Regions from separate parts of the Maritalea sp. S77 genome, predicted to be linked through region 1. Evidence: predicted binding sites of a transcription regulator. Region 1 holds the regulator's gene; the other holds the start of a gene.
The links. Region 1 encodes HrcA, which represses chaperone genes, less so after heat shock. Its sites were predicted from a motif close to GTTAGCACTCNCNNNNNGNGAGTGCTAAC; they were not measured.
Positions count from the first base shown of each region.

Region 2: a site for HrcA is predicted at 11,728-11,756, ahead of ACP15Y_RS05405 (co-chaperone GroES). Genes of this name have one in related genera too.

Region 1 covers NZ_JBNAGG010000003.1:241,320-256,975, forward strand. The annotation lists gene ACP15Y_RS11930 (penicillin-binding protein activator) at 1-341, shown strand, start outside; gene ACP15Y_RS11935 (flagellar protein FlaR) at 348-860, shown strand; gene hemW (radical SAM family heme chaperone HemW) at 1,385-2,548, opposite strand; gene rdgB (RdgB/HAM1 family non-canonical purine NTP pyrophosphatase) at 2,541-3,179, opposite strand; gene rph (ribonuclease PH) at 3,180-3,905, opposite strand; gene hrcA (heat-inducible transcriptional repressor HrcA) at 4,188-5,261, shown strand; gene grpE (nucleotide exchange factor GrpE) at 5,349-5,975, shown strand; gene ACP15Y_RS11965 (GFA family protein) at 6,024-6,443, opposite strand; gene ACP15Y_RS11970 (putative bifunctional diguanylate cyclase/phosphodiesterase) at 6,574-8,649, shown strand; gene ACP15Y_RS11975 (alpha-ketoglutarate-dependent dioxygenase AlkB family protein) at 8,603-9,229, opposite strand; gene dnaK (molecular chaperone DnaK) at 9,524-11,437, shown strand; gene dnaJ (molecular chaperone DnaJ) at 11,508-12,656, shown strand; gene ACP15Y_RS11990 (NADPH-dependent FMN reductase) at 12,735-13,280, shown strand; gene ACP15Y_RS11995 (histidine phosphatase family protein) at 13,284-13,871, shown strand; partial or broken gene pyrF (orotidine-5'-phosphate decarboxylase) at 14,536-15,231, shown strand; gene ACP15Y_RS12005 (GNAT family N-acetyltransferase) at 15,322-15,656, shown strand, end outside.
Region 2 covers NZ_JBNAGG010000001.1:1,114,131-1,129,786, forward strand. The annotation lists gene ileS (isoleucine--tRNA ligase) at 1-1,752, opposite strand, end outside; gene ACP15Y_RS05360 (bifunctional riboflavin kinase/FAD synthetase) at 2,050-3,027, opposite strand; gene ACP15Y_RS05365 (response regulator) at 3,225-3,620, shown strand; gene ACP15Y_RS05370 (protein phosphatase CheZ) at 3,622-4,263, shown strand; gene ACP15Y_RS05375 (TIGR01459 family HAD-type hydrolase) at 4,295-5,146, opposite strand; gene ACP15Y_RS05380 (EAL domain-containing protein) at 5,178-6,353, opposite strand; gene ACP15Y_RS05385 (sigma-54-dependent transcriptional regulator) at 6,640-8,094, shown strand; gene ACP15Y_RS05390 (GNAT family N-acetyltransferase) at 8,101-8,553, shown strand; gene ACP15Y_RS05395 (ArnT family glycosyltransferase) at 8,558-10,408, opposite strand; gene ACP15Y_RS05400 (glycosyltransferase) at 10,410-11,543, opposite strand; gene ACP15Y_RS05405 (co-chaperone GroES) at 11,803-12,093, shown strand; gene groL (chaperonin GroEL) at 12,149-13,795, shown strand; gene ACP15Y_RS05415 (methyl-accepting chemotaxis protein) at 13,876-15,498, opposite strand; gene ACP15Y_RS05420 (TSUP family transporter) at 15,610-15,656, opposite strand, start outside.

The sequences.
Region 1 (15,656 bases):
TTTTGGCTGGCGCATTCTTCCCTGCTGTCGATGGCGCAGGATATGATAAACTTAAGCCTGAATATGAAGCGCTTTATGGCACAACACCGCACCCAATGGTCACATTTGCCTACACGTCCGTGTTGTTGGCCAACTCTTCCAGCCTGGCCACCTCAACGCCACCATATGACCGCAATCAGCTAACCCGCGCCAGCGGCTTTTCTGGCCAAGATGGCGTGTTCCGCTTTGGCAATGATGGCACCAACGAACATGCCTTGGTGATCAAACAGGTAGAACTGGGCGGCAGCCGCGTGGTGGACAGCGCCAAAATGCCAAGCGCAAACGTTGTGGCTTCGCAGTAATTTGCGATGACTCGGGTTAGCGTGATTGGAAATGCGGGTGGCGGAAAGTCTACACTTTGCGCCGCCATTTGCGCAGCACATGACCTTCCCAACATTTCGATTGACCATTTGCAATGGCAACCCGGTTGGGTGCCAACGCCTAAAGCCACGTTCAACTGCGCGCATCAAAGTGCGCTATCGCAAGATCGCTGGTTGATTGATGGTTTCGGCCCATGGGACAGCGTTGTTGAGCGCTTGAAGGCTTCTGACACCATTATTTTTGTCGATCATCCCCTCTGGCTACATTATTGGTGGACCACCAAACGCCAGATCAAGTCGATTTTCGTTGGTCGCCCCGATGGTCCCAACGGATGCCCCATGCTGCCTGTCACGTTTCGACTTTATAAAATGATGTGGCACGTGCACCGCGTACTTCGGCCAAAGCTTTTGGCGGAACTAAGCGAACGTGCAAAAACCTGCCGCATCATCCACATTCGCTCGCCCAGAGAGCTCAACACGTTCAAACGCAATCCGATTTAGATGTATTTTGTGGGGTTTGGCGGGCCCAAACGGTGGGCCGGGATCCTCGCCCTGCTCGTCCACCCTTTTTGTAAGTCTCGTCATCGGCGGCACAGCATCTCGTCACCCCGGGCTTGATCCGGGATCCAAGCAGAACATGCGAAGTGGCACCGCTGACATGCTTTAATGCCAAATCTCAACTGCTACATGGATTACCGGATCAAGTCCGGTAATGACGTGAGAAGGGGTTGCTACGCCTTGCACAATACCAGCAGGTGCGCCCGTCGGCGGCGTTGTCGCCTTGTCTGCACGGGCACGCGGGCAACAGGTGGCCTTTACTCCTCCCCCTTTTCTCTCACCTGCACAAAATCGTTGAAAGACACCAATCGGCGGGGGTGCCGTGGTAGTGAGCGAAGCGAACGACGGCGGCAGGAAAAAATACCAAGTGCGCCGGGGACTGGAGCGTGGCGTGCGGTGGCGGCAACATAAAAAGAGCCGGGGTGCCGGGAACGGGCGCATGGTGCACAGTGGCGGCAAAAAATCCCCTATGCCGCCAGATCTGCCACAACCGCATCGAGTACCGGAAAGCCTTTATCGGTGACACGCAAGTTGCCATTGTCGAGATATTCGATAAAGCCGATGCCCATCAAATGTTCGATTTGCTCTGACTTCAGCGGATGGCCCGCCAATTTTTGGAAGCGGAGTGGGTCAATGCCGGTTTTAAGCCGCAGGCCCATCAGCAAATATTCGTCGCCCTGTTCGCTGCGCGACAGCGCATCATATTCAACAAAGCCTATGTCATTTTCATCCACCCGCTCAGCCCATTTAAAGGGCATGCGTTCAGTTGAAGTCGCGATGCGTTTGTTGGCCACAACCAAGCGGCCATGGGCGCCGGGGCCAATGCCTGCATATTGGCCATAATGCCAATAAATCAGATTGTGGCGGCTTTCTTCACCCGGCTGCGCATGGTTGGAAATTTCATAGGCTGGCAGCCCGTGATCTTCGCAAATTTCTTGCGTGAGCTCATAAAAATGGGCGCCGAGATCGCTGTCAGGCATTTGCAATTTTCCAGCCTGAAACAGGTCAAAATAGCGGGTGCCTTCTTCGATGGTCAGTTGATAGAGCGAGATGTGACGGTCAGCGATGGAGAGTGCTTCCAACAGCTCTTCTTCCCACTCCTTCAGCGTTTGGTGCGGCCTTGCATAGATCAAGTCATACGAGAAACGATCAAACGTGGTGCGCGCAAGATCCAGCGCCTTTTTGGCCTCATCCACTGAATGCATGCGCCCCAGCGCCGCCAATGGTTCCGCCCGTAGGCTTTGCACACCAAGCGACACGCGGTTGACCCCGGCAAGACGGTAGTTTTGAAACTTGTCTTGCTCGACGCTGGTGGGGTTTGCCTCAAGCGTGATTTCCACATTGTTGGCCAAGCGCCAATTTTGGTTGATTGCCGAAATGATCCGCTCAACACTGCGCGGGTCCATCAAGGACGGGGTGCCGCCGCCAAAAAAGATGGAGCTGACCACTTGGTCTGGTACCAATTGTGCCTGATGCTCTATCTCTTTGATGTAGCGATCCACATAGGCCACTTCATCAAACGGGCCGCGATGCACATGCGAATTGAAGTCGCAATAGGGGCATTTGGCAGCGCAAAAGGGCCAATGGACATAAACGCCGAAGAGTTCGGGATCGGTGGCAAAATCAGCCAATGCAGCAGGCCTCTACAAATTTGGAGAAGGCGCGCGAACGGTGCGACAAGCCAATTTTATCTGGCGCCCAAGCGTGTTTCTCATCTTCAGTCATTTCGCCAAAAGTGCGGGTGTGTCCCTCGGGCAGGAACATGGGGTCATAGCCGAAGCCTTTGTCGCCGCGGGGCGGCCATACCAAGCTGCCGGAAACACGCCCTTCAAAACATTCGGTTTCGCCTTCGGGCGTCGCCAAGCACAGCACGGCCACAAAGTCCGCTGTGCGCTGGCCCGGGCCCATTGCGCCCTTTTGCATCAATTCAGTGTGCACCTTCACCATGGCATTGCCAAAGTCGCGTTCTGGGCCACCCCAACGGGCAGAATAAATGCCTGGCGCGCCATCCAGCGCGTCAACGCTTAAGCCTGAATCATCGGCCAAGGCCCAAAGATTTGCGCCTTTGGCGGCGGCCAATGCTTTGAGTTCGGCATTTTCTTGATAGGTGGTGCCGGTTTCTTCGGGTTCTGGCAAATCCAGCTCTGCGGCGGAAATAAGCTCTAACCCAAAGGAAGAAAGCAATGTGCGCAATTCGCGCACCTTGCCTTCATTGTGGCTTGCGACCACCAATTTTTGCCCGCGCTCTAAGGTGAGTGCCATTTAGATTGTTTCCCCGTTCAAGGCGCGTTTTTGCAGCTCAACCAATTCGCTCACGCCCTTTTGGGCCAAGCCGATGAGGCTTTGTAGCTCATCAGCGCTAAAGGGTTGTTCTTCAGCCGTGCCTTGGATTTCAACGAATTTGCCATCGCCTGTCATCACGAAGTTGGCGTCTGTTTCAGCCGCGCTGTCTTCATCATAATCAAGATCGAGCACAGGTGTGCCTTGATAAACACCGCATGAGATGGCGGCGAGATGTTCGCGGATTACATTGTCGCCCACGATCTCACGCTCTTTCATCCACGCCACCGCGTCACACATGGCGATGAAGGCGCCTGTGATGGAGGCGGTGCGGGTGCCGCCATCGGCTTCAATCACGTCGCAGTCAACAGTGATTTGGTTTTCACCCAGCGCCTGCATGTCCACAACGGCGCGCAGGGAACGGCCGATAAGCCTTTGAATCTCTTGGGTGCGGCCAGATTGCTTGCCCGCTGTGGCTTCGCGGCGCATACGCTGGCCCGTTGAGCGTGGCAACATGCCATATTCGCCCGTGACCCAGCCCAAACCTTGGCCGCGACGCCAAGGCGGCAAATTGGTTTCCACACTGGCGGTGCACAACACTTTGGTGTTGCCAAAGCTGATCATGCATGACCCTTCGGCATGATTGGACACATTACGTTCAATTTTGACGGTGCGCATTTCATCGGGCGCGCGTTTGGAGGGTCGCATGATTTTTCCTTGTGCTTTAAGCGTTTCAACCTGCTCTTAGCGGCTTCACGGCTTAAGGTAAAGGGATCGTTAAGGCCGAACCCGGCGGAACTAGAGCTCAAACTGTAATTTTGTGAAATTTTACAAGAGTTCAGCTCAATTTCGGCATAATTTTAGCTGAATTTTACTTAGCGACGTTGGCTTGTGGACAGTGGCCAAGGTGCATGGTTTTGATCAAGGGCTTGGCCTTGGCGCAAACAGCGCTTAAATAGTAGATCAGTGATCATCAAACGCAAAAGAGATATGACCAACAACCAAGATTTTCTATCTGTGCTGAATGCGCGTTCGCAGGATATTTTTCGGCGACTGGTTGAGCGCTATCTGGAAACCGGCGAGCCGGTTGGATCGCGGCAATTGTCGCGCGCGCTGGATATTTCATTGTCCCCTGCCTCTGTGCGCAATGTGATGGCGGACCTGGAGGATTTGGGATTGATCGCCGCACCGCACACCTCTGCCGGGCGTGCGCCAACCCAATCGGGACTGCGCTTTTTTGTGGATGCCATGCTGGAAGTGGGCGCAGTGAATGAAGAGGAGCGCCGTGCGATCTCGCAAAATTTTGCCGATGTGGCGCAGCATGAAAAGGTCGAAGATGTTTTGACCCAAGCCAGCCAAGTGCTTTCTGGCTTGTCACGCGGCGCGGGGCTAGTGATGGCACCCAAAGCCGATATCGTGCTGAAACATATTGAATTTGTGCAGCTTGAGAAAAACCTCGCCATGGCAGTGATGGTTGGTGAAGACGGACATGTGGAGAACCGTGTGTTCCCCATTCCGCCCGGCCTCACCATGAGTGAGCTGGCGCAAGCTTCCAATTATTTGTCGAGCTTTGTGGTGGGTCACACGCTGAAAGAAGCGCTGCAGCAAATGGAAAAGGCCCAGCAACGGCAGCAAACCGAATTAGATGATTTGACCAATGCGTTGGTTGAAGCCGGGCTGGCCACCTTGTCGAAGGACAATAATGACGCAAGCCCAACTTTGATTGTGCGTGGACGGGCCAATTTGATCAATGACACCATGGCCAATGAGGAATTGGACAAGGTGCGGCAATTGTTTGATGAGTTGGAAAGCAAGAAGGCAATTATTGATTTGCTCTCGGACACCCGCGATGCGGACGGGGTGCGGATTTTTATCGGCTCTGAGAATAAACTGTTCTCTCTTTCTGGCTCGTCGGTCATTTTGTCGCCTTTTACCGACCATAATGACAAGGTTGTTGGGGTTGTCGGGGTGATTGGCCCCACGCGACTGAACTATGCCCGCATCGTGCCTGCAGTGGATTATACGGCCCATGTGGTGTCAAAATTGATCCATAAGCGGGGCTGATGCCAAGACAAAGCTTGAAATTGATCGCCCAATGGTCGATATGCGGGGCAACAGCGAATTTTAACATGTAGAGTTAGAAGCCAAATGATGAGCGACGACGATAAAAAGCTAGACGAAACCGAACTTCAGGATGGGACCCAAGACGCAGAACAAGCGCAAGGTGAAGCCGATGCGCCTGAAGCTGCGGATCCGACTTCTGCTTTGGAAAGCGAAAATGCCAAGCTGAAGGATCGCTTGTTGCGTGCGGTTGCCGAAATGGAAAATCTGCGCAAGCGCTCTGAACGTGACGTGAAAGATGCACGGCAATATGCCATTGCCAATTTCGCCCGTGATATGTTGACGGCAACGGACAATTTGTCTCGTGCATTGTTGACCATGCCACAAGAGGCGCGGGACGAAGCTGAAGGCACCTTCAAATCTTTGATCGAAGGCGTGGAAATGACAGAGCGCGAAATGATCCGCCTGTTGGAAAAGAATGGGATTAAGAAAATTGAGCCGAAAGGCGAAAAGTTCGATCCGCATTTCCACCAAGCCATGTTTGAAGTGCCAAACCCTGACGCCGTGGAAGGCACCGTGACGGAAGTGGTGCAAGCCGGTTATGTGATTGGCGAGCGTGTGTTGCGCCCGGCTATGGTGGGCGTGGCCAAAGGTGGTCCGAAAACGGCGCCAGCCGCCACGGCTGACCAGGGCGACAATATCGATAAATCGGTCTAAAGCCCGATTATCCATTAAAGAAGTGCGAAACGACGCTTAAGGGCTCCCTTAAGCGTCGTTTTTATTAACGTCCTCAAAGACTTGCTGCGCTGTCTTTTTGACGCTGTTCTCGCTCAAGAAGCCCATATAGGCGGGCTTGGCATCGACAAATATTTCGCTGGCGATTTCAAATTCAGCATCATCAAACAGGCCTGCAGAATAAATATAATCTTTGCTGCCCACGGTGAGGTGGTAAAAAAGCGTTGTGCCACACTTCTTGCAAAAGCCGCGTTCCGCCCAGTCTGACGAGACATAGGTTTCAATGAATTCTTGCCCGCTGGCCTTTAATTCACTGTTGCCATGCACGCCAAGCAAAGGCCCGCCACCATTGATTTTGCGACATGCGGCGCAAAAGCATGCACCTATTTCATGAGGCAGGTCAGCCACCTCAATTTGCACCGCGCCACACTGGCATTTACCCTGTTGCATAGGTCCTTTTAACCCCCCGATTCATTTACGTTTAACTCTATTTTTAATTTATATTGCCTTTGAAGGCGATGTTAACCCAATTTGCCCAGCCGTCTTTTAATATGTCTACACTTATAATTTGGGGCATTCCATGACGGTTAACTGGAAAAGCAAAAAACTTTATTTCGCAGCAGGATTATTGGCAATTTCGGCCATCGCCGCTTGCATTTATGCCATGATGGCCATTCTCAATCACATGCTCTTGCAAGATGCGCGAGCTGATGGAGTTGGGTGGGCCGAAAACGCGGCAACACAAACACACAATATTGAGCGCTTGCTTGAGGGCGAGGCCAATTTTTCCCTCACAGAGCGGATTTTGCGCCAATTGCGTGACGTGGGAAATATTTACTCTGTTCAATTTTTGGCACCAAACGGCGAGGTCCGGTTTGAGGCCAACCAGTTTCATCCTGAGGAGACGTCTGGGCTTGCCGCCAACCATGATCATGATGAACATGACGTTGAAGGTGAACCACGCATTGCTGAGGCAATGGTTGGGCCTCACATGCATGTTGACGGCACATTCCACGCAAACTTGACGCACACGCTTGCAGTGGACCTTGCCAGCCACACGGTGCGGTTGGGAGCTGGGGACGGCCATCACGAACCCTTACACTACGCTGAGGTGAACCATCCCGTTTTGAAAGATGGCGTTCTGCAATATGCTTTGCGGGTGCGCGTGGACCAAACCGAACGGTTTACTCTGTTTCAGACGGCGATTTGGGAGATTTCACTTCTCTTGGGGGCAACAGCCCTTTTTGTGGTGGGCATCCCAGCCTATTTGAGCGTGCGGTCCCGCAAAGAGGCCGATTTGGCGGATCAACGTGCTCATTATCTGTCCAAGCATGATTCCATGACGGGCCTTGCCAACCGCAACTACTTTTTAGACAAGCTGGAGCGGCACGCTAACAAGGTTAAAGCTGGACAAGACAAGATCGCGTTTGTCGCCATCGACGTTGATGGTTTCAAAGAAGTCAATGACAGTTATGGTCATGATGTTGGTGATGAGTTGCTGATCCAATTTGCGGCGCAGCTGAAATATGAATGTCAAAATTTCCAATCGATTGCCCGCATTGGTGGCGATGAGTTCGCGTGTTTTACGCGGTTTACCGATGATGAAGAAATGCGCCAATTCATCGATAATCTTCAAAAATCAATGTCGCATCCTTACGAGATCAAGGACCATAATTTGATTTCCACCGTCAGCATTGGCGCTGCCTTTTATCCTGACGACGCCAAAGATGTGACAGATTTGATGAAGAAGGCGGACATTGCCCTTTACGCCGCCAAGACTGACGGGCGCAATGGCTATGCGATTTTCAATAGCGCAATGGAAGCTGAAATTGCATCTCGGCGCGAACTTGAAGCCTTGTTGCGCCACGCCGCGCAACATCATTCATTTGATTTATTTTTCCAGCCTCTTTATTGCAGCGAGCGCAAGTCGGCCTGTGGATTTGAGGCCCTGATGCGGCTTCGTGATCATTCAGGTGATTTTGTTTCGCCCGACAAGTTCATCCCGGTGGCCGAAGAGATGGGCATTATGGAAGAATTGGGGCTCGCGATTTTGCTTAAGGCTGCCGAAGCCGCAATGAAATGGCCAGATTATTTGCGCCTGGCGGTAAATTTGTCGGCAATGCAATTTGAAAGCGGCAATTTGGTTGCCCAAGTGGAGCAAGTGCTGAAAACAACGGGCTTACCCCCAAAACGCCTTGAGCTTGAGATCACTGAAAGCTTGTTGATGCAAAATACAAAGCGCAATATTAGCCAGTTGAACAAGCTAAAAGAGCTGGGCGTCTCCATCGCGATGGACGATTTTGGCACAGGCTACTCATCATTGGGCTATTTGTGGCAATTCCCTTTCGACAAGATCAAAATCGATCGGTCGTTTTTGGGCGGCGATGAAACCAGCAATGAAAAAGCGATGCAGGTCATCTCTACCATCATCGCGCTCGGCCATTCGTTGGAAATGCGCGTGACGGCAGAAGGCGTGGAAACCGAAAGCCAAGTGGACATGTTGCACGAATTGCAGTGCGACCAGTTGCAAGGGTTTTACCTCGGCCGCCCGACACCTGAAGCTGAATTGTCGAAATATTGGCTGGAAGAAGACGAGGCCATAACAACAATCACCTCGTTGGCGAATAGGCGGTTACGCGCCGCAGGGTCAGATTGATGCGCCCTCCATCAGGGAAATGCTCTGGATAGCCCGAGAGCAATTGCGAAGAATGGGGCAAAACCCGGTCTATGCCGTGGTAGGCCAGCCGGGTTTCCCCATCGAGCATAACAATATCGCCAGAAGATAATTCAAAGCTGGATGTTTTGTCCTTGCGGGTTTTGCCGCCCAGCCTGAACCGTGCCCGGTCACCTAGTGAGATTGACAATACTGGCGCATCAAACGTTTCTTCATCCCGATCCTGATGCAGGCCCATTTTGGCTGTGGTGGCATAATAATTGACCAAACATGCCTCTGGCGGCACGGGGCACCCGGTCAATTCATCCCAAATTTGCAGCAATTTTTGCGGCATTTCCGGCCAGCTTTGCCCGGTTTCGGGGTGGGTGGATTGATAGCGATAGCCTCCCTCCTTATCAGCGACCCAACCCAATGGGCCCAGATTTGTCATGCGTACAGAAAAGGATTTGCCGGTTTTGGGCATGCGAGGCACAAAAAATGGGGCCTGATCAATGGCGCTAACCAATTGAGATAGAATCTCTTTTTGCTCACCTTGCTCCAAGTGACCCGGAAAAAATTTCATTTTTATCGCTCCCACCATCGCTTTTCAGTCTGATTGTCGTTATATAGCCCCGTTTGATAAGTCGGGGACAGGTTTTCCTGTCATTGAATCGAGATAAAAGCGCGCTTAGATTTTTTTAAAATTTCTTGGCTATGCGCTTGAAGCAGGCCAAGGGCCTTCTTATATGTCGATCAATACCAAGGGATGTGCGGCGGCGCATTCCAAATCTTAAGGGACCCGAGCGGCCAAAGGGGCCGATTTAAGACTGCTGGAAACGGGGTCAGACGTGGGTCTGCCAACAAAGAGGTTGAATAAATGGGTAAAGTAATTGGGATTGACCTTGGGACCACCAACTCATGTATCGCTGTGATGGATGGTTCCGAGCCAAAAGTTGTTGAAAATGCGGAAGGCGCCCGCACCACCCCATCCATGGTGGCTTTCACAGAAGATGAGCGCCTTGTTGGTCAGCCGGCAAAACGCCAGGCGGTAACCAACCCTGAAGACACACTTTTTGCGATTAAACGCCTTATTGGTCGTCGTTTCGAAGACCCAATGGTGGAAAAAGACAAAAAGCTTGTGCCTTACAAAATTGTCAAAGCTGACAATGGTGACGCCTGGGTTGAAGCCCGCGGCGAAAAGCACTCTCCATCACAAGTTTCTGCCATGATCCTTCAGAAAATGAAGGAAACAGCGGAAAGCTATTTGGGTGAAGATGTAACCCAAGCTGTGATCACTGTGCCGGCTTACTTTAACGATAGCCAGCGCCAAGCCACTAAAGATGCCGGTAAAATTGCCGGTTTGGAAGTGTTGCGGATCATCAATGAGCCAACAGCAGCTGCGCTTGCTTATGGTTTGGACAAGAAAGAAGCAGGCACCATCGCGGTTTATGACCTTGGTGGCGGTACTTTCGATATCTCGATCCTTGAAATTGGCGACGGCGTTTTTGAAGTGAAGTCCACCAATGGTGACACCTTCTTGGGTGGTGAAGACTTTGACATGCGTATGGTCGATTATTTGGCCGACGAGTTCAAAAACGAGAACGGCATTGATTTGCGTGGCGACAAGCTGGCCCTACAGCGCTTGAAAGAAGCTGCTGAAAAGGCAAAAATCGAGCTTTCTTCTGCCACACAGACCGAAGTGAACTTGCCATTTATCACGGCTGACCAATCTGGCCCGAAACACCTTCAGTTAAAGCTGACACGTGCGAAGCTGGAACAATTGGTTGCTGAATTGGTGAAGCGCACCATCGACCCTTGTAAAGCTGCATTGAAAGATGCTGGCATTTCAGCAGCCGAAATTGACGAAGTTGTTTTGGTTGGCGGGATGACCCGTATGCCGAAAATCCAGGAAACTGTGAAAGAATTCTTCGGCAAAGAGCCACATAAGGGTGTGAACCCTGACGAAGTTGTGGCCATGGGTGCTGCTATTCAGGCTGGCGTGTTGCAAGGTGACGTGAAAGACGTTCTGTTGCTTGACGTGACACCATTGTCTTTGGGCATCGAAACATTGGGCGGCGTGTTCACACGCTTGATTGATCGGAACACAACCATTCCGACTAAGAAAAGCCAAGTGTTCTCAACAGCAGAAGACAATCAGTCAGCTGTGACCATTCGGGTTTCACAAGGTGAGCGCGAAATGGCGGCAGACAACAAGCTGCTCGGCCAATTTGATTTGGTGGGTATTCCCCCCGCGCCACGCGGTGTGCCGCAAGTTGAGGTGACCTTCGATATCGATGCCAACGGCATTGTGAATGTGTCTGCCAAAGACAAAGGCACTGGCAAAGAACAGCAAATCCGCATTCAGGCCTCTGGCGGTCTCTCAGATGATGAGATCGAAAATATGGTCAAAGATGCGGAAGCCAACGCGGATGCGGATAAAAAGCGTCGCGAATCTGTGGAAGCGAAAAACCAAGCGGAAGCTTTGGTGCACTCAACCGAGAACTCGCTTTCAGAACATGGCGACAAGCTTGATGACGAAACCAAATCAGCCATTGAAGATGCTTTGGCTGACTTGAAATCAGCGCTTGAAGGCGACGATGCGGAAGTGATCAAAGAGAAAACCGCAGCGCTTGCTCAAAGCTCCATGAAACTTGGCGAAGCTATGTATCAAGCCTCACAAGATGAGGAAAATGGCGACCAAGAAGATGCTGGCGACGACAATGCAGATGACGTTGTTGACGCAGATTTTGAAGAGGTCAAAGACGACGAAGACGACAAGAAGTCTTCATAAAACCTCTCGCGCACAAATGGCGGGGTCAGTTTAAGGCTGGGCCCGCCATCAATCTTGGAGCTTAAGCGCCATGGAAAAACGTGACTTTTACGAGGTTTTGGGCGTCGACAAATCTGTCGATGACAAGGCTCTCAAGTCAGCTTATCGCAAATTGGCCATGAAATATCACCCGGACCGCAACCCCGGGGACGATGAAGCTGAGGCCAAATTCAAAGAAGTTTCTGAAGCCTATGACACGCTGAAAGATGCGCAAAAACGTGCAGCTTATGACCGATTCGGCCATGCAGCGTTTCAAAATGGCGGCGGCGGAGGTGGTGCCCACGGATTTGGCGCCGATTTCTCCTCCTCCATGTCCGATATTTTCGAAGATATTTTCGGCGATTTTATGGGCGGTGGCGGCCAACGTCGCGGTCGTAATTCGCAATTGCGCGGCTCAGACCTGCGCTACAATCTCGAAATTGATCTGGAAGAAGCCTATGAGGGACGCACCGTCGAAATTGACGTGCCGACCATGGCAGAATGCGACACCTGCACCGGCACTGGGGCGAAACCGGGCACAGGTTTTTCAACCTGTGGCACCTGTTCGGGCCACGGCAAAGTGCGCGCGGCGCAAGGTTTTTTCACCATCGAACGCACTTGCCCGCAATGTCACGGCCGGGGCGAAACCATGGATCAACCTTGTACAGATTGTTCTGGCCAAGGGCGGCGGCAAGAAAACCGCAACCTTAGCGTAGATGTGCCGCAAGGCATTGAAGACGGCACCCGCATTCGCCTTTCTGGCGAAGGGGAAGCCGGGATGCGCGGTGGTCCATCGGGCGATCTATATATTTTCATCTCCATTCGCCCGCACGAACTGTTCCAGCGCGATGGCGCGGACCTGTTCTGCCGTGTGCCCATCTCCATGACCACAGCGGCGCTTGGGGGTGAATTTGAAGTGCCCGGACTCGATGGCAGCCGCGCCCGCGTGAAAGTGCCTCAGGGCACTCAAGCGGGCCAGCGTGTGCGCCTTAAGAGCAAAGGGATGCCTGTGCTGCGCTCTTCGCAGGTCGGTGACATGTATATTCAGATGGATGTGGAAACACCGCAAAATCTGACCAAGCGTCAAAAAGAGCTGCTGCAAGAGTTCGATGATCTGTCGACCAAGGAGAACAACCCCTCGTCAAATGGGTTCTTTTCTAAAATCAAAAGCCTGTTCGAAGGCCTCGCTGATAGCAAATAATAAGAAAAAACTTATTAAAAGGCTTGACGCGGGCGTTCTGATGGGTTTGTTTGCCGCCAATTAGGAAGAGAGATCATTATGGCTAAGTTTTTGGCGGTTTCCGGGTCCATTCGGCAAGGTTCATATAATGTGGAGCTGGCGCACTATATGGTGCGCCGCGCACAGGAAAAGGGATGGGATGCAGAATATATTGATCTGCATGACTATCCGATGCCTCTGTTCAATGAAGATCTGGAGCAAGGCGAAAAACCAGAATGCGCATTGGCTTTGGCCAAACGCTTTGCCGAAGCAGATGCCGTTTTTCTGGCCTCGCCTGAATATAATGGCTCTGTGACGCCCATTCTTAAAAACACCATTGATTGGCTGACCCGCCAGGGCCAAGGCGCATTTTCTCATGCGATTTTTGGCATTGGCTCCGTCTCCTCCGGCGCGTTGGCCGGCGTGATGGCGCTTTCGCATATGCGTGATATTTTGTCGAAACTCAGCGCTTTGATGGCGCCCACTCCATTAGGCATCGGCATGGGCGCAACGGCCTTTAATGAAGAAGGCGAAATCGCCGACCCGCGGATCAAGGCCCGGGCTGACAAATTGGTGGATGAACTGACCAGCATTAAGCGAGGATAGAGGTTGGCTTCCTTATATCTCACCCACCCTGAAGTTGTGATTGACCCTCATTTGGACGTGACCAAATGGGGGCTTTCTTTTACTGGGCGCACGCGGATTGAAGCTGCCATCGATCGGGGCATATTCGATCAAATCAAGAAGATCATTTCGAGCGACGAGCAAAAAGCCATCGATGCGGCAACGCTTATTGGCGACCATCACAGCCTGCAATTTCAAACCGATCCGCGCTGTGGCGAAAATGATCGGTCAGCCACAGGCTTTTTACCAAAAGATGAGTTTGAGGCCGTCGCTACCCAGTTTTTCGCGCATCCAACCCAGTCCATTCGTGGCTGGGAACGCGCCATTGACGCGCAACGGCGAATAGTTTACGCCGTAAACGATCATATGAAGATGGCGGCTGACCAGCATGTTCTGTTTGTCGGGCATGGGGCCGTTGGCACTTTGCTCAAATGCCAATTGGCCCAACGCCCCATTTCACGCGACGAAGATCAACACCATCTCGGCGCCCCCGGCGGTGGCAATTTGTTTGCTTTTGACTGGGCGGAACAGCGCTTGGTCTCTGATTGGGTCGCTCTGGAATATTGGACCTAACGCAACCGCTACATGGATTACCGGATCAAGTCCGGTAATGACGTGAAAGGTGTTGCGATGCCCGACACAATTGAGGAGTGGGACACCCATCGGCGGGGGTGCCGGGGACGGACACACAGTGTCCGGTGGCGGCGCGTAAAATTGCCGGTGGTGCCGAGGTAGTGAGCGCAGCGAACAACGGCGACGCAATACCTAAAAAAATTCAGGCGCCTCGCTGCGCTCGTCCACCTTTTTGCCTCTCGCTAACACTGGTCACATCGCATCCCCACCCACCAAACCGCCCCAGATCTATGCTGAGTGAGAGAGAAGCCAAAGTCCCCCGAACAACCTCCCCCGTCATTGCAAGACTTGATCTTGCAATCCATTTGAGGGCAACAGCGAAGCACCTAAATAGTGATGCAATACCGCCCCTTCCGATCGCAACAAAGCCACCCTACCTTGTGTCCAGTGTGAAATGGACCCCAAGATCAAGTCTTGGGGTGACGCTGGTGAGGAGGACAGGATAGGCAAAACTCTGGCGTGCGGCACCTATGGGCAGGGGTGCTGGGGACGAGCACGCAGTGTCCGGTGGCGGCAAAAACATAAAACACCATTAATCCTTGCCGTTTTTCCCGAACTGTGCGATGCAACAACTCCGACGCCACTAGCCGCCGGAGCCCCCAAAATGAGCAATGCGACCCCCCAATTGATCACCGCCCTTGATGTGCCGACCCGTAAGGAAGCGGAGGCGCTGGTGGAGCGAATGGATGATCGTGGGGTGTTTTTTAAAATTGGCTATCAGTTGATTTATGGCGGTGACGGGCTGGGCCTTGCGCGGGAACTGAAACGTGCGGGCAAAAAGATCTTTATGGATGTGAAGCTGCTCGATATTCCCAACACGGTGGAAAAGGGCGTAGCAGGCCTCGCCGAGCTGGGCGCGGACTTTGTGACCATCCACGCCGAACCCCATTGCATGGCGGCCGCGAAACGCGCGGTGGAAGGCACCGACACCAAACTGCTTGGCGTAACGGTGATGACTTCGCTGGATGATGAAGATTTAAAAGCCTCTGGCTATGCTTATGGCGTGAGCGATTTGGTGGCGCGGCGGGCCAAGCAGGCGACTGAACTTGGCATTGACGGGGTGATTTGCTCGGCCCAGGAAATTGAAATGGTGCGCGATTTGTCGGGCGGCAAGCTGATGGCGGTAACGCCAGGCATTCGCCCGAAGGGTAGCGCGGCAGACGACCAGAAACGTATTTTCACGCCCTATCAAGCCATTGAAGCAGGCGCGGCGCACCTTGTGGTGGGACGTCCCGTTTATAAGGCCGATGATCCGTTTGCCGCAGCGGGTGCCATTAATGATGAAATTCATGCGGCCAATGATGCGGTGACCCATATCCGCCCGGCGGACCCGGAAGATGCGGCCATTTTATCTGATATCGATCATGACGCCACCAAGCGTTTCGACAATATGGGCGGCGCTTATGCCGCAGCGAATTTGACGGGATTGTCGGCAGAAATTTATGCCGAAAATCTGCGCAAGAATGAACTGTTCTGGCTGATTGAGCATCGCGATCTGCCTGTTGGCTTTGTCCGCGCTAGACCAGTAGATGATTTGCTCTATATCGCGGAAATTTGTGTTGCCCGCGCCCATCAAGGCAAAGGGCTGGGCCGTCGTCTGCTCGCCCATATGCGCCAATATGCGCGAGAAAATGAATTTAAGGGTTTGGCAGGTCTCACTTGGAAATTTGTGCCCTTCAATGGACCTTATTATCTCCATAACGGTTTTGAAGAGTGGTCACTTGG
Region 2 (15,656 bases), on a different contig from region 1:
CCATTCAGCCGCATTATATTTATCGGTCAGGAAGCGCTCCTTTGCGCCTTCGGCAAACCAAGCATCAGCGCCTTCTTTTTCAAAGGCATCTGCGATGCGGGTGTTCACGTCCTCATCTTTGAGCACGTCGCCATCTTCATTGACGAACACACAGATCGGCACACCCCATGTACGCTGACGAGACAGCACCCAATCTGGGCGACCTTCAACCATTGAACTCAAGCGGCGTTTGCCTGTTTGCGGCACAAAGTTTGTCGCTTCGATCGCGTCCATGGCGCGGGTGCGCAACGTGTCGCCTGCCCCGCCAATATCGCGATCCATATACACAAACCATTGTGGCGTGTTGCGATAGATGATCGGCTTTTTCGAGCGCCAAGAATGCGGATATTGGTGCTTCAAGCGGCCGCGCGCAGCCATGGCACCACGGGCTGCCAATTCAGCAATCACTTTATTGTTGGCATCGCCTTTTTTGCCTTTGTCATCGATGATGCGCGCACCTTCAAAGCCCGGTGCGTCCTTGGTGTAATAACCGCCCGCGTCCACGCAGAACGGGATAGTTGTATCAATGCCGCGTGCTTCAAGGTCGCGTGCATTGTCCATCCAAATTTCAAAGTCGTCCGCGCCGTGGCCCGGTGCCGTATGCACAAAGCCTGTACCAGCTTCATCCGTTACGTGATCGCCATCAAGCAAAGGCACGGTGTATTCATAGCCGCCGCCATGGCCATTCAAAGGATGCTCACATTCGATGGTCGCCAGCACAGCTGCAGGCACGTCGCTCACGCGTTCAAACGCATCCACGCGGGCCTTGCCGAACACATCTGCCGCCAAATTATCGGCCAGCACCAGCAATTCGCCTTTTTCCACCCAATTTTCGTCTGGCGCATCAGTAACCTGATAAAGGCCATAGGAAATGTCTGATGAGTACGACACCGCACGGTTGGTTGGGATCGTCCAAGGAGTCGTCGTCCAGATGACTACTTTAGCATCCATCAGTTTTTCGACCAACTCGGCCTGATCGCCAGTGCCGCCAGCAGCAGACACGGGGAATTTCACCCAGATCGCATCACTCTCATATTCATGATATTCGATTTCCGCTTCAGCCAAGGCTGTGCGTTCCACAACGGACCACATCACTGGCTTTGAGCCGCGATAAAGCTGGCCTGAGGTGGCGAATTTCATCAATTCGCGTGCGATTTGCGCTTCTGCATCATAGGCCATGGTGATGTAAGGATTGTCCCAATCGCCATTCACGCCCAAGCGCTTAAATTCTTCGCGCTGTACGTCCAGCCAATGGGCAGCAAACTCACGACATTCCTTGCGGAATTCGTTGATCGGCACTTCGTCCTTGTTCTTGCCTTTGGCACGATATTGCTCTTCGATCTTCCATTCGATGGGCAAGCCGTGGCAATCCCAACCTGGGATATAGGCTGCGTTATAGCCCTGCATTTGGTGCGAACGCACAACCATATCTTTCAGCACTTTGTTCAGTGAGTGGCCGATATGGATGTTGCCGTTGGCATAAGGTGGGCCATCATGAAGGATGAATTTTTCTTTGTCCTTCGAGGCATAGCGCAACTGCTGATAGATGTTCATATCTTCCCAGCGCTTAAGCCAGCCTGGCTCGCGCTTGGGCAAGCCTGCCCGCATGGGGAAGTCTGTTTTTGGCAAGTTCAACGTTGCCGAATAGTCTTTTTTCTCATTTTGCGGATTATCCGCGCCTGATGAATTGTCGCTCATGGTGCTAACCGTCATTCATTATGTCACTGGAAAAGCCATCGGGCTGATACGCCCTGGCATACTTACAATTTTTATCCGACACTTCGTTCGCGCGCTTCGCGCTGGTTACGAAGGCCGGCTAATAATTCGAATAATCGGAATATTGATCTGCGCAGGATTAATCGCCCGTCGCGACGCGACGAACGGAAAATGAATAGGCGTGTGATCAAAAAAGGCCACGAGTTGGTCACCGATATATTGTTGGTCTGAACGAATTAGGGCACAAATACCCCTAAAGTCAATCTTTAGCCCGAAAAACTTGGCGCATTGCCCCTAGCCGCTGAAAAAGCCGAGCGTGACGTCAATGTCAGAGATGGCAACCTCTTTAGCCAGCACAGATTTGGCGTTTTCACTGTCCTTATCCATGGCAGCGATCAACTCATCGAGTGAATTGAAGTTTTCTTCACCCCGCAAATATTGGCAAAGGGCAACTTCCATATATTCGCCATAGACTTCCTCAGCGAAGTCGAAAATATGCGTTTCGAACAAGGTGGTGCCATTATCGAACATCGGGCGGCGACCATAGTTGGCGACGCCATTATAGGTTTTGCCCTTGACCCGTGCGCGCACCACGTAAACACCGTGCTTCAAGCCTTCATGGGGCGACAGATGCAAGTTTGCCGTTGGGTATCCCAGCTCCCTGCCCCGCTTGTCGCCATGGCTAACTTCGCCAGCGATAAATGCATGATAGCCAAGCAATTGGTTGGCAAATTCAACTTCGCCATCGCGCAGCGCCTCGCGCACACGCGTGGATGAAACAGGCGCATCCCCTTCGTCCAACATATGGTTGATCACCACGTCGAACCCATATTTCGGCCCCGCTTCAACCAGATATTGCGGAGTGCCTGCACGATCTTTGCCAAAGTGGAAATCAGCCCCTACGGTGACAATCGATGCGCCAAGCTGATCGACAATATAATTCTCAATAAAATCAGATGCCGATTTTTGTGAAAACTCTTTGGTGAATGGCATGATCACAACGCCATCAAAGCCCATGGCTTCAACCAAGCGCGCTTTTTGATTACGCTCTGTGAGCCGGAACATGAAAGGCGCTGGCGCAAAAACATCACGCGGGTGCGGCTCAAATGTCAGCACCAAAGCAGGTACATTATCGGCTGCAGCCATCTGCTTCGCTCGTTCAAAAATCGACTGGTGCCCGCGATGACAGCCATCAAAGTTGCCAATGGCGACAACGCCGCCACGCAAATGCTGTGGCAACTCACCCAGATTTTCGACAATTGTAAACGCCATATTGAGAGCCCTGCTTATTGAATCAAAGGCGGAAATTAATTGGCGCAAACTGCCCCTTTTGGCAACAATTTGCAAGCAGGTGCTTTTCAAATTTTACCAGCACGGACTACGGGCTTTTCCCAAGTTGCCGGTTTACCGCTATTTCAACGCGTCCGCTTACCATAATCACATATTTAATGATTAATAGGGGTAAGAGAATGGCTTTGGATCGTTCAATGCGCATTCTGATCGTGGATGATTATGCAACCATGCTGCGCATCTTGCGCAATCTTTTACGGCAATTGGGCTTCGAAAATGTCGATGATGCGAAAGACGGGCATGAAGCGGCGCAGATGGCTGCGCGTAACAAATATGATTTGATCATTTCAGATTGGAACATGGAGCCGATGACTGGCTATGAATTGTTGCGCCACGTGCGCGCCGATCCGCAAAATGCACAGATCCCTTTCATTATGATCACGGCAGAATCTGCCACCGAAAATGTGATCGCCGCCAAACGGGCTGGCGTGAATAACTACATCATCAAGCCGTTCACCACAGAGGTGCTTTTCGCCAAAATGCAAGCGGTGTTTGAAAAGCAGATGGCGGGTTAGCATGATGGCACAAACAGCAAAGAAACCTACAGCAGAACTTGATTTGACTGATTTGGCAAATGTAGACGAAGAACGCATTCCGCTAAAGGATGTGATTGCTTTGGCGGAAAAAGTCACCACGGCACTCAAACCCCTTGTGCGGAGTTTAGACCGATCTATGCATCAAGAATTGCGCGAGATCTTGCTCGCCATTGAAAGCTTGCGCACAGAACTCTCACGCGTTGATGCCAACGATATCTTCGCCAAACGCATCCCAGAGATGGGTCGCGAATTGGGCGCCATTGTGAAAGCAACTGAAGTGGCGACCGATACCATTATGAATGTGGCGGAACAGGTTTTATCGGCAGATAAGTCCGATCCTGAAAAATATCACGCCGAGGTTGAACAGCATATGATGGCTATCTTTGAGGCGTGTAGCTTTCAAGATCTCACGGGCCAGCGTGTCACCAAAATTATCCACACCATGGAAGTGATTGAAGATCGCATCGAAGTGCTGTGCAAAATGATCGAAAACAACAATATCGCGCCCATCAGCACTGGTGAGCCGAGCGCCCAAGAAAAACGCAATCGCGAAAAGTTAGTGAGTGGCCCTGCCCATGAGGGCGAAGGCGTTTCACAGTCCGACATCGACGCGATGTTCTAACCTTGCCGCCCTTCCCCCAATGCCCTGCGCTTTACCAATAAAGGCGTGGGGCAAAGCCAACAGTGTTGGCAGCGCTTTGCTTCACAAGATTGGTGATCATTTCAGGATCAGGGTTTTCCACGTCGCCAAATTCCTGCGCGTGGATGGAGCCGGAGATAAACAGGAAATCATAGCCCATTTGGGCCGCCCCCGTTGCATCCGTACGTACGCTATCGCCAATGGCCAAGGTGCGTTTGGGGGCTGGGTCTGTGCCGAGCTTTTCTGCCGCTAGCCGCGTCGCGCGCTGATAGATTGGCGCATAGGGTTTACCGGCCAAGCGGACTTCGCCACCCGCCTGTTCATAAACATCGGCCAGCGCACCACCGCAATAGATCAGCTCATCGCCCACTTCCACGACCTTGTCTGGGTTAGCGCAAATGAATGGCAACCCACGCTCGCGCCAATCAATGGCGTCGTCCACATAATCTTCAGGCGTCCGACCATATTCAAGATCGGTGCACATGATGGCCTTGGCTTCTTCGAGCGAGCCGAAATGTACGTCAATGCCGTCAAAAAGTGCTGAATCGCTGTCTGGCCCCAATCGATAAAGGGTTTGCCCTTCAAACGGGCGGATCAAGTCACGAGTGGCATCGCCCGATGTGACGATGGCATCATAGATATCGGCGGTCACGCCTAGGTTTGTGATTTCTGCCGCAATCTCGCGCGAAGGACGTGGGGCGTTGGTCACCAACACCACAGCTTTGCCCATGGCTTTGGCTTCCCTCAACGCGGCAATGGCCGTTTTGTGGCCAGCAACGCCATTGTGCAACACGCCCCAAACATCGCAAAACAGGGCATCATATTGATCGATTAGGCCGGAAAGGCCTACTTTATTCAAGGACATAGGTTAACTTCATTCCGTGTTGGGACACGCCTTAATAGGCGGAGGATTGAACTTTTTGCTGTTCGCCCAATAGATCAGGACGAACCGGAGATGGCGGCGCGATATGCTCACCTTGTGCAAATGGGATTTTGTCGTCCAGCAGCATCAAAATCTGCTCTTCCTGCACTACATTATCCATGATCAGGCCCACATCATAACGCTTCACAAAGTCTGCCACATCAGCATTGTGCAGGTCGGAGTAAGATTGCGGGCTTTCGATGAAACGTTGTGTATCTGCCTTCACATATTTGATGCCGCGTGCATATAGGTCTTGGAAGTTGAGCCGCAAACTGCGCACTTTATTGAGGCAAATGCCCACGCCAATCCGCACAAACTGCGCCAGCATTGCGCGTTGATTTTCGTTTAGACCAGCGTAGCGTTCCTCATCCATCATCAAGAACAAGCTGGCTGTTACGGCACGGTTGGAGCGCACCAATTCAATCAGGCGTTCACAAGCATCTGTATCATTGAGCAAGCAATAGGAAATTGGGACAAACAGCGAAGTCGGCTCGCCTGTAATGTTGGATCGATGGATGATGTTGGCTGCCTGCCGCACCAACATTTGCTCGAGCTCGGAGATGGTTCCGGTAAGATCGGTTTGTGGCAAGAATTCACTTGCATTCAATAGCTTACCACCTGGCTGCGAGATTTTTGGCACAAGATCATAGCCCAATGCGCGACGATGCGGCAGCGTGACGATGGGTTGCAGATATTGGCGCATACGGCCCTCGGCCAGCGCGTCCTGCAAAATTGAAATCGGCACATCTTCTTCGTCTTCGTCGGCGTTCTCTTCTGCCGAAAAACTTGATTTGATCGGTGCGACATTTGAGGGGGCGGCTGGCGCTGGTTCAGGCGCTGGCGGCGGGGCCATAGCTTGGGTGGCTTGCGCCTCTTCAACTTCGGCAACGGCCTCTGCCAATTCGCGCACAACAGTGCCCAAAACCGAAATATCGGCTTCAACATCTTCCAAACGATTATTCACATTGATGTTGGAGAGATAATTCACCTGATCGGACATGATCTCATTGGTGCGGGCAACCACGCCTAATTGTTGAGCAATTTCAGAAACGCGCTGGGCCAAATATTTTTCCGTGCGGCGGCGAAATAGGCCTTCGATGACCACAAAGCAGGTCAAAGCGAAAAGACCTGTCACCAAAATGGCATCCATGAGGGTCACACCAAGCCCGAAGTAGGCGGTTATACCCACACTCAAACACGCAACAGAGATAAAAAACAATATGAGTGCGCGCACGTTAAACTAAATGCCCTTCAATCTAGATTCCCCGATTACCAACATAGCATCGCTTTTTTGTCCGTCAAAGCAATCGCAAACTTGTCGTTTTGCGCTATTTTTACAGTTTTGCATCAAATGCAAACACTTTGTTTACCCTAATTAGGAAAGATGGGGGGAGCAAGAATGCGATATATGACCCAGAATCGGGAGTAACGGCAGAATGCCAAGTTCATGCGGCTCGTCACGGCCACCGCGTCTATTGATTGTCGACCATAGCAATTCAGTTTTGAACGATTGCCAGGATTTTTTGGACAATAAAGGCAATGGGATGCAACTTACCTGCACCCACGTCTCCAGCGGAAAGCAGGGCTTGAGCGCGCTGAAATCTCACGATTTCGACATCATCTTTGTGGACCTCAACAGCATTGACGAACTTGATTCTGATGCTGAAATCGCTCTTTCCAAGATTGCACATTATTCTCAAGGCGCCCTCATCATCGCGCTTTCTGAGGGGGGCTCTGTGACCATGGCCGTTGCGGCCATGCGTGCGGGTGCTCATGATTATTTTGCCAAGCCCGTTACGGCCAAAACTCTGTTTGAACGTTTAGAAGAACTTTCCGCCCGACACGGCAAAAAATATCAATTCTCTCCACCGCCAGAAGAAGGTGACCGTTTGGATTTTGAAGGATTTGTTGGTGCATCCCCCCAAATGCGGGTGATTTACGAGCAAATTGGCCGCATTGCGCCTTCCAACGCACCTGTATTTATCACCGGGGAAAGCGGCACGGGCAAAGAAGTTTGTGCGGAAGCGCTTCATGCGCGGTCCAATCGTTCAGACGGTCGATTTGTGGCCATCAATTGCGGCGCGATCCCTCGCGACCTGATGGAAACGGAGCTCTTCGGCGTGGTGAAAGGTGCCTTTACTGGCGCCATGCAAGATCGCGATGGCGCGGTGGAGCTGGCCAATAGCGGCACCTTGTTCCTCGATGAAATTGGTGAATTAGATTTAAGCTTGCAGGCAAAATTGCTGCGCTTTTTGCAAACTGGCAGCATTAATCGCGTTGGCGAAGCCATGCCACGCAAGGTGGATGTTCGCATTATTTGCGCCACCAACCGCAACCCCATGCAAATGATTACCGAAAAACAATTCCGCGAAGATTTGTTTTATCGCTTGCATGTGTTGCCCATCCATTTGCCACCTTTGCGGCAACGCCCCGCGGATATTATGCCCATCGCTGAAACATTCCTTTCGCGATATTCGGAAGAAGAAGGCAAAGAGTTTATCGGCTTTGATCGGGAAACTGCGGAACAGTTTATGGCACGTGATTGGCCGGGCAATGTGCGGCAGATCCAAAATCTGGTCCGACGCATCGTTGTGATGCATGATGAGCAATTGGTCACCGCCCGCATGGTGCGTTTGGCCGATGTTGAAAGCAAAGCGCATCAGCAAAGTCGCGAAGAGCTACGTGCGGCTCCTATTGCCAATCGTCATGCGCGGGCGCAATCTGCCATTCTTGAACCTCTATGGAAGCAAGAACAGCGCATTATTGAAGAAGCGCTTACACTGTTTGACGGCAATATTTCGCAGGCAGCAGCGGCGCTAGAAATTAGTCCATCCACCATCTATCGCAAGAAAATGTCTTGGGAAAAAATGGAAGCTGGAAACGCGGCCTAGTTTTATATGTCCCCACATTTCGCGCGTCGGCCAGCTCAAATGGCCGACCTTGAAGCCTTGGTCGAGTTGCGTCTTATCGCCATGCGTCCCAGCTTGGAAAAGGTTGGGCGCTTCAAACCAGAACGAGCACGACAGCGCTTTGTTGATGAGTTTGCCCCAGAGCATACGACGATATTGTTGGCCGATGATCAACTGATCGGGTGTTACGCCCTCTTCCCGCGCGAACAAGGTCTATATCTGGCGCATCTATATATTTCACCAGCCCACCAGGGGCGCGGCATCGGCCAAGTAATTGTTCAAGAGCTAAAAGCCAAGGCGGCAGCGGCGGGTGAAGACATTTATCTAACTGCAATCACCGATAGTGATGCTGAGCATTTTTACGTTCGGCATGGTTTTGCGGCGATTGATCGCGATGATATTGAGGTTGAAATGGTTTGGCGCAGTCCGCCAAACGCATAATGCCCTAACTGTGGAACCCGAGTTCAACTTTGATCGATTTGGCAAAAACCGGCTTTCCGTCTTGTGACTGCAATTTCAACGTTACCGTTCTGCGCGGCAACGTGGCTTTCATGCCAGTTGTCATTTGAAATTGGCCATCAACGATATTTGCAGCGCCGATCCGCACATCACCAATATAGGCATCCACCTCCAATGGTGCTGCCAATTCATCAACGCTACCTGTAATACGCACGATTTTGGTGAGCGGTAGCAAAGCCAGTTTGTATTCTCCGGTGGTTGTGGGGCCAAATTCGCGGTCAATGATTAAGCGGTCGCCGCGATAGATACGTACTGGCGCCAGTTCAGCACGGCCCGAGCGCAAGATATCGACTTGGCCAATTTGCGCGAAGCTCTCAAACAGGGGTGAAAAGCTCCTCATAATAGATTCATCGGGCCACACCGACGTCGCGATGTATCCCGTGCCGCCTTCGAGTGTCGTTGGGTCAATATTGAACGCGATATTGCGGGGATCGCTCGAGATGCACAAAAACGGCACTTCTCCGGCGACGCTATTGTCGACATGGCCGCATTCTGTCCAGTGAACGCCAGCCACAAAATTGCCGTCAGCGAATGCGCCTTCCTCACGCAAAAAATCAGACAAAGCAGACCATGGTAACGCATCGCGCGTTGGGTCTATGCCCTGCGCAAAACCCGGCACCACCTGTCGCAACCAGCCATTTGAGGTGTGTGTGACGAGAACGCTCATCAAAGCGAAATTGATGATTGTCGCCAGCAGCAAGAAAACAGACAGCAGGTTTTTATGTCTCGTCCAAGCAGCATCAATCCACATGGCGAGCACCAAAAACAACATCATGTAGCCCGGCGCTTGCCAATGGAAATGAAATTGGGTTTCAGACCAGGCAGCAACTGCTGTGAACAAAAAGATCGGGCCATGGGCCAGCATCACCAAAAAGAACGCTGTGCCTCTGGATTTAGACTGCGGCCAAGTGGCGCCCGGACCTTTGATGATGACCACGATGGCCGCAAACAAAGCCGGTAGCGCGATCCACGGTGTAATATAGATCAGTTGTCCCACCACCATGCGTAGCAATCGCAATGGGCTAAAATCATAACCAAATGCGCGTCCGCCTTGAAAGGTGAATGAGATAAACTCATTTTGCCAGTTCCAGATCAATACGGGCGATGCAATCAGGGCTGCAATCGCCATTGCTACATATGGACCGGGATGCACAATCCACTTGCGCGCGCTTGGCACGATCAGTGCGAAAAGTCCTGTGCCATATAGCAGAAAAACAGCATGATATTTCGACAAGAAGGTCAGGCCGAGCATAAGGCCGACCCAAGCCCAGCTGATCAGTGGTGCTTTGGGCTCTTCGGCGAATATATCCAACAAAAACCAAACGGTGAGCAGCCAAAACAGCATTAGCGGTGCTTCGGGCTGTGCCCAACCGCCAATGGATATTTGGAACAGCAGCGAAATGTTGAATAGTAATGCGGCAATCCAACCGGCGCGGGCGCTCTGTATGCGCCGCCCCATCTGGAAAATGACCCATGTGCTCAGGCTGAACATCAAGATGAACGGCAATCTGAGCAAAACAGGCGCTTCGCCCGGTGTGATCAGATTGGTGAACCAAAGCACCCAAAGAAATAAAGGGGGCTGATCGAAATAGGACAAATGCAATTCGCGCGCAGAAGCCAGATAATAGGCTTCGCCAATGCCGAAGCCGACCATTGCGCCTGCCCAAATACGCCAAAGCGCAGTGAGCGCAATGAGCCAAATAACCAGTTTTGCGTAATTCGCATCATTTTTGGGCCAAGCCATCAAGCGAACTGTGTCGCGTTGCCCCAATTTCATGTCACACCCGCCAAGTGAAGATACGTGTCATGGCATAATTAAACACGATGCTGATGATGATGCCAGCGATGGCCGCCAAATAGAACAAGGAGTTCGCCTCGAACAAGAATGCCGCCACCGAAACATTTGCGATGGCTGGAATAGCGCAAACAGCATAGAAGCTGAGCAGCCCTTTCCAATAGTTTATGCCGCGCAACTGTCGGTCTGCATAGGTGAACATGTTGTTGAGATGGAAGTTAGACGTCATCGCAACGATTGTGGCGAACAATTGTGCGTTGGTGAAATTGAAGTTAAGCCAACTGCTGGCAATCGTGAGCGCCAAAAGGTGCACAAAAACGCCGAAGCCGCCAACTGCTGCGAACAAGAAGAAGCTGGACGGCAGATAGCCTCCAGTCATTTTTGAAAGCGCCAGCCCGAAAAACTGCACGGCAATGAGCGGGCTCATTTTGCTTTCGCCATCATGTCGCGCGCGGAAGGTAAAGCCGACTTCGCCAATATTAAGGGGCACGCCTTTATTGCGCGCGGTGGCGATAATATCGAGTAGGATCTTAAACCCCTCGCTCGATAGGTACGGCGCCACCTGCTCAAACTTTTCCCGCTTGAGCATAAAGAAGCCGGTCATCGGGTCAGTGATTTTAGTACCTGTGACCAGATTGGCGATGGCGTTGGCGACATTCGACCCCCATTCCCGAAAGCGGGAAAGCCCTTCGCCCGCTGAGCGGCCATCGAGAAAACGCGAGGCCAGCACCAGATCTTTGTCCCCCTCAACAAGGGCAAGCATTTGTGTCAATACGGTTTCATCATGCTGATGGTCAGCATCCATAACCGCAACGTAAGGAGCGTTGCTCGCCGACATGCCTTCAACACAAGCAGATGATAGGCCACGACGACCGATGCGTTTGATGCATTTTACCCAAGGCTTTTCTTGACCGATCTCCTTGGCCAATTCAGCGGTTCCGTCAGGGCTATTGTCATCCACAAAAATCACTTCAAATGGCATTTGCTGAAAAACGGCCTCCAGCTTTTCAACCAGCAGCTCAATATTGCCGCGTTCGTTAAACGTCGGCACAACGATGGTTAGGTGCGGCGCGCTCCAGTTTGCACTGGCGGCCAATGTTTGGTCTTGCCCTGACATGAAATCCCAACTACCCTTAGAAAACTCGATGAAGGCTTAGCGCTAGTTTTGCCCAAACGCAATCCTTTGGCCAATGCAAACATAGATTCATCGCTTTAGCTTCCCAAATATCGTTTTTTTATAAAACTTGTTGGGCGAGTTCTTGACTCTCACCTCCCCGGCCACTATCTCCTGTTCGATGCTTTTTAGCACTCACCAAATGAGAGTGCTAATAGCAGCGAAATTATTGTCAATTCATTTGGAAATTGAAGGAGCGAACATGAGCTTCCGTCCACTTCACGACCGCGTAGTCGTTCGTCGTGTCGACTCTGAAGAGAAAACTTCAGGCGGCATCATTATCCCTGATACTGCGAAAGAAAAGCCTTCTGAGGGCGTTGTGGTTGCTGTTGGCCCCGGCGCACGCGACGAAGATGGCAAGCACATCACACCTGATGTGAAGGCTGATGACCGCGTTTTGTTTGGCAAATGGTCAGGCACTGAAGTCAAGATCGATGGCGAAGACCTGTTGATCATGAAAGAAAGCGACATCATGGGCGTAATCGAAGGCTAATTTTTTAGCCTTTTTGATCACCCCCAACATAATGAGTTTCTAAGGAGCAAACATAATGTCTGCTAAGGAAGTAAAATTCGGAACCGAAGCGCGCGACAAGATGCTTAAAGGCGTCAACGTGCTTGCTAACGCGGTTAAAGTGACATTGGGTCCTAAAGGCCGCAATGTTGTGATCGACAAATCTTTCGGCGCGCCACGCATCACTAAAGATGGTGTTTCTGTTGCGAAAGATATCGATCTTGAAGATAAGTTCGAAAATATGGGCGCACAAATGGTGCGTTCTGTAGCGTCAAAAACAAATGACGTTGCTGGTGATGGCACAACAACTGCAACTGTTTTGGCTCAGTCAATCGTTGTTGAAGGCGTGAAGCTTGTTGCAGCTGGCATGAATCCAATGGATTTGAAGCGCGGTATCGACTTGGCTGTTAGCGAAGTTATCGAAAACCTCGCTAAAGCGAAAAAAGACATCTCAACAAGCGCAGAAGTTGCACAAGTTGGCACGATTTCAGCAAACGGTGAGAAATTCATCGGTGAAGAGATTGCCCGTGCAATGGAAAAAGTTGGCAATGAAGGCGTGATCACTGTTGAAGAAGCGAAAACTTCTGAAACTGTTGTTGACGTTGTTGAAGGCATGCAGTTCGACCGTGGCTACCTGTCACCTTACTTCTGCACCAACACTGAGAAAATGGTTGCTGAACTTGAAGATCCTTACATTTTGTTGTTCGACAAGAAATTGTCAAACCTTCAAGCTTTGTTGCCGATCTTGGAATCGGTCGTTCAGTCTTCTCGTCCGCTTTTGATCATCGCTGAAGATGTTGAAGGCGAAGCTTTGGCCACATTGGTTGTGAACCGTTTGCGCGGCGGCTTGAAAGTTGCTGCTGTTAAAGCACCTGGTTTCGGCGATCGTCGTAAAGCCATGTTGGAAGACATTGCTGTGTTGACTGGCGGCCAAGTGATCTCTGACGATCTTGGCTTGAAGCTGGAAAACGTAACTTTGGATATGCTCGGCACTGCAAAGAAAGTCGACATTACTAAAGAAAACACAACAATCGTTGACGGTGCTGGCTCAAACGCAGACATCGAGTCTCGTGTTGGCCAAATCAAAGCTCAAATCGAAGAAACTTCTTCTGATTATGACCGTGAGAAATTGCAAGAGCGCTTGGCGAAACTTGCTGGCGGTGTTGCTGTTATTAAAGTTGGCGGCGCAACAGAAGTTGAAGTTAAAGAGCGTAAAGACCGCGTTGATGATGCGTTGAACGCAACACGCGCTGCGGTTGAAGAAGGCATTGTTGCCGGCGGTGGCGTTGCATTGCTGCGCGCTTCATCAGCTTTGACTGCTAAAGGTGAAAATGCTGATCAAGATGCAGGCATCAAGATCGTTCAGCGTGCGCTTCAAGCTCCTATCCGTCAAATCGCGACAAACTCAGGTGACGAAGCCTCTGTTGTTGTAGGCAAAGTGTTGGAAAACTCTTCAAGCACATATGGCTACAACGCGCAGACATCTGAATATGGCGACATGATCAAGATGGGTATCATTGACCCTGTTAAAGTTGTGCGCACTGCCCTTCAGGATGCCGCATCTGTTTCTTCACTGTTGATCACAACAGAAGCAATGGTTGCTGAGATCCCAGAAGAAAAAGGCGCTGCACCTGCTGCACCTGATATGGGTGGCATGGGCGGTATGGGCGGTATGGGCTTCTAAGCCAGCTATCCAACGCTTTAAAGCATTAGGGGCGATCTTCGGATCGCCCCTTTTTCATGATCAATTCAAAACCGAAAAGCTTAGCCAGCTTTGGACACTTTATGTTCATGCCCGGTGGTGAGTTTGAACACATCCACCATCATATCCAATTCTTGCGAACGGTTTTCCGTTTGCTCGATGGCCGCATTTGTTTGCTCCACTAGGGAAGAATTATGCTGCGTCATCTCATCGATCTGCATAATCGCTGTTGAAATTTCATCAATTGACGAGGATTGCTCTTCGCTTTTTTGAGCGACGGATGCCATCAGCTCATTGTTTTTGCGTGCGGCATCCAACATCGCATTGAGGCTTTCCGCCGCGCGATTAACCAGCTTAGTGCCATCAGTGACTTCGTGGGCCGATTGCTCAATCAATGCTTTGACTTCATTTGAAGCCTCAGCCGCAGACTGGGCCAGTCGCCGAACCTCAACAGCCACCACGGCGAAGCCTTTGCCCGCCTCACCTGCACGCGCTGCCTCGACAGACGCGTTGAGCGCAAGCAAGTTGGTTTGAAAGGCGATATCGTCGATCAGGCCAATAATGTTGGAGATCTTGCTCGACGAGTCGGTGATGCGTTCCATCGCCTGGCTCGCATTGCCCATCACTTCTCCGCCCTCTTCTGCAGTGCGGCGCACATCATCTGCTTGCTGCATCGCCTCTCGCGCTTGCGAGGTATTTTCGGCAACAGCCTGTGACATGCTTTTCACCGTCGCTGTTGTTTCTTGGATCGCTGCGGCTTGACGGTTGCTGCGGTCTGCCAGATCATTGGCGCCCGACAGGATTTCGCCAGTTGCGCTTTTGAGCGCCCGAGATGTGCCTTGAATTTTGCCCACCAAGTCCGAAAGTTGATCGGCCACGCCATTTATATTGCCCTGAAGGCGCGCGAAGGCACCAGAGCGTTGCCCTTCGACCCGATGGGTTAGATCCGCATTGGCCATCGAGAACAACGCGTCGTCCGCCTCTTCCAGGCGGTCGCCCAGTTCAATCATCAATTGATTGGTGCTTTGAATGAGCGCGTTTAGATTGTCATCCTGCACTTCCAAATCGACGCGCTTGTCGAAATCGCCATTCACGGCGGCCGACAATACATCTTGCATTTCGGCATTGACCATTTCAGTTTCACGCCGCGTTTGATGCACGTAAGAACTGATGGCCAGTTCCATGTCGAGCATCAGCACTTTCATCATGTCTGCAACAGTTTGCGCAACAATGTCGGGCTGATTGCCTGAAGACTTGCCGCCAATGCCAAAAGGACCTTTGCGTCCTTTGTCGTCTGCTAGCATGTCCAGCATAACGCCTTTGATGAGGTCTTCAGCGACCAGAGCGTATCCCGCAACATAATGCTTGAGTTCCAAACCAATGGTGGCGTGGACATGGCCGACTTGGCGACCGGCCCGCAAAAACTCTTCATCCCACGCACCATCCGCGATGCGTTCCCAATGAGAAACTTGCCGCGTTCGTGCGCTTTGCTGCAATTCTTCTGACTCAAAAAAGGCTTTGAGTGCAGGTGTCTTTGCGACTTTGCCGTAAAACCGATCGAGCGCGTCTGGTACATGAGATAGAATGTGATCTTTGGCATTTGCCACGCGCTGTGCTGCGTCAGCGCTTAGCTCCATCATCTCACGACGCTCGTCAATCGAAACCTGATCTTGATCCTGAGACACAGGTTTTCCCCTCCATATTTGCATCATAAATGGCCGATTGGATCGGCCCCCCTCTTAACGCAATATGAACCATGTTAATTAACGGCGGATTAAGCGAAAGTTACAACTGAATTAAGTTGCAAATAAATCAATGATTTGCGGCCAGAGCAAACGAACAG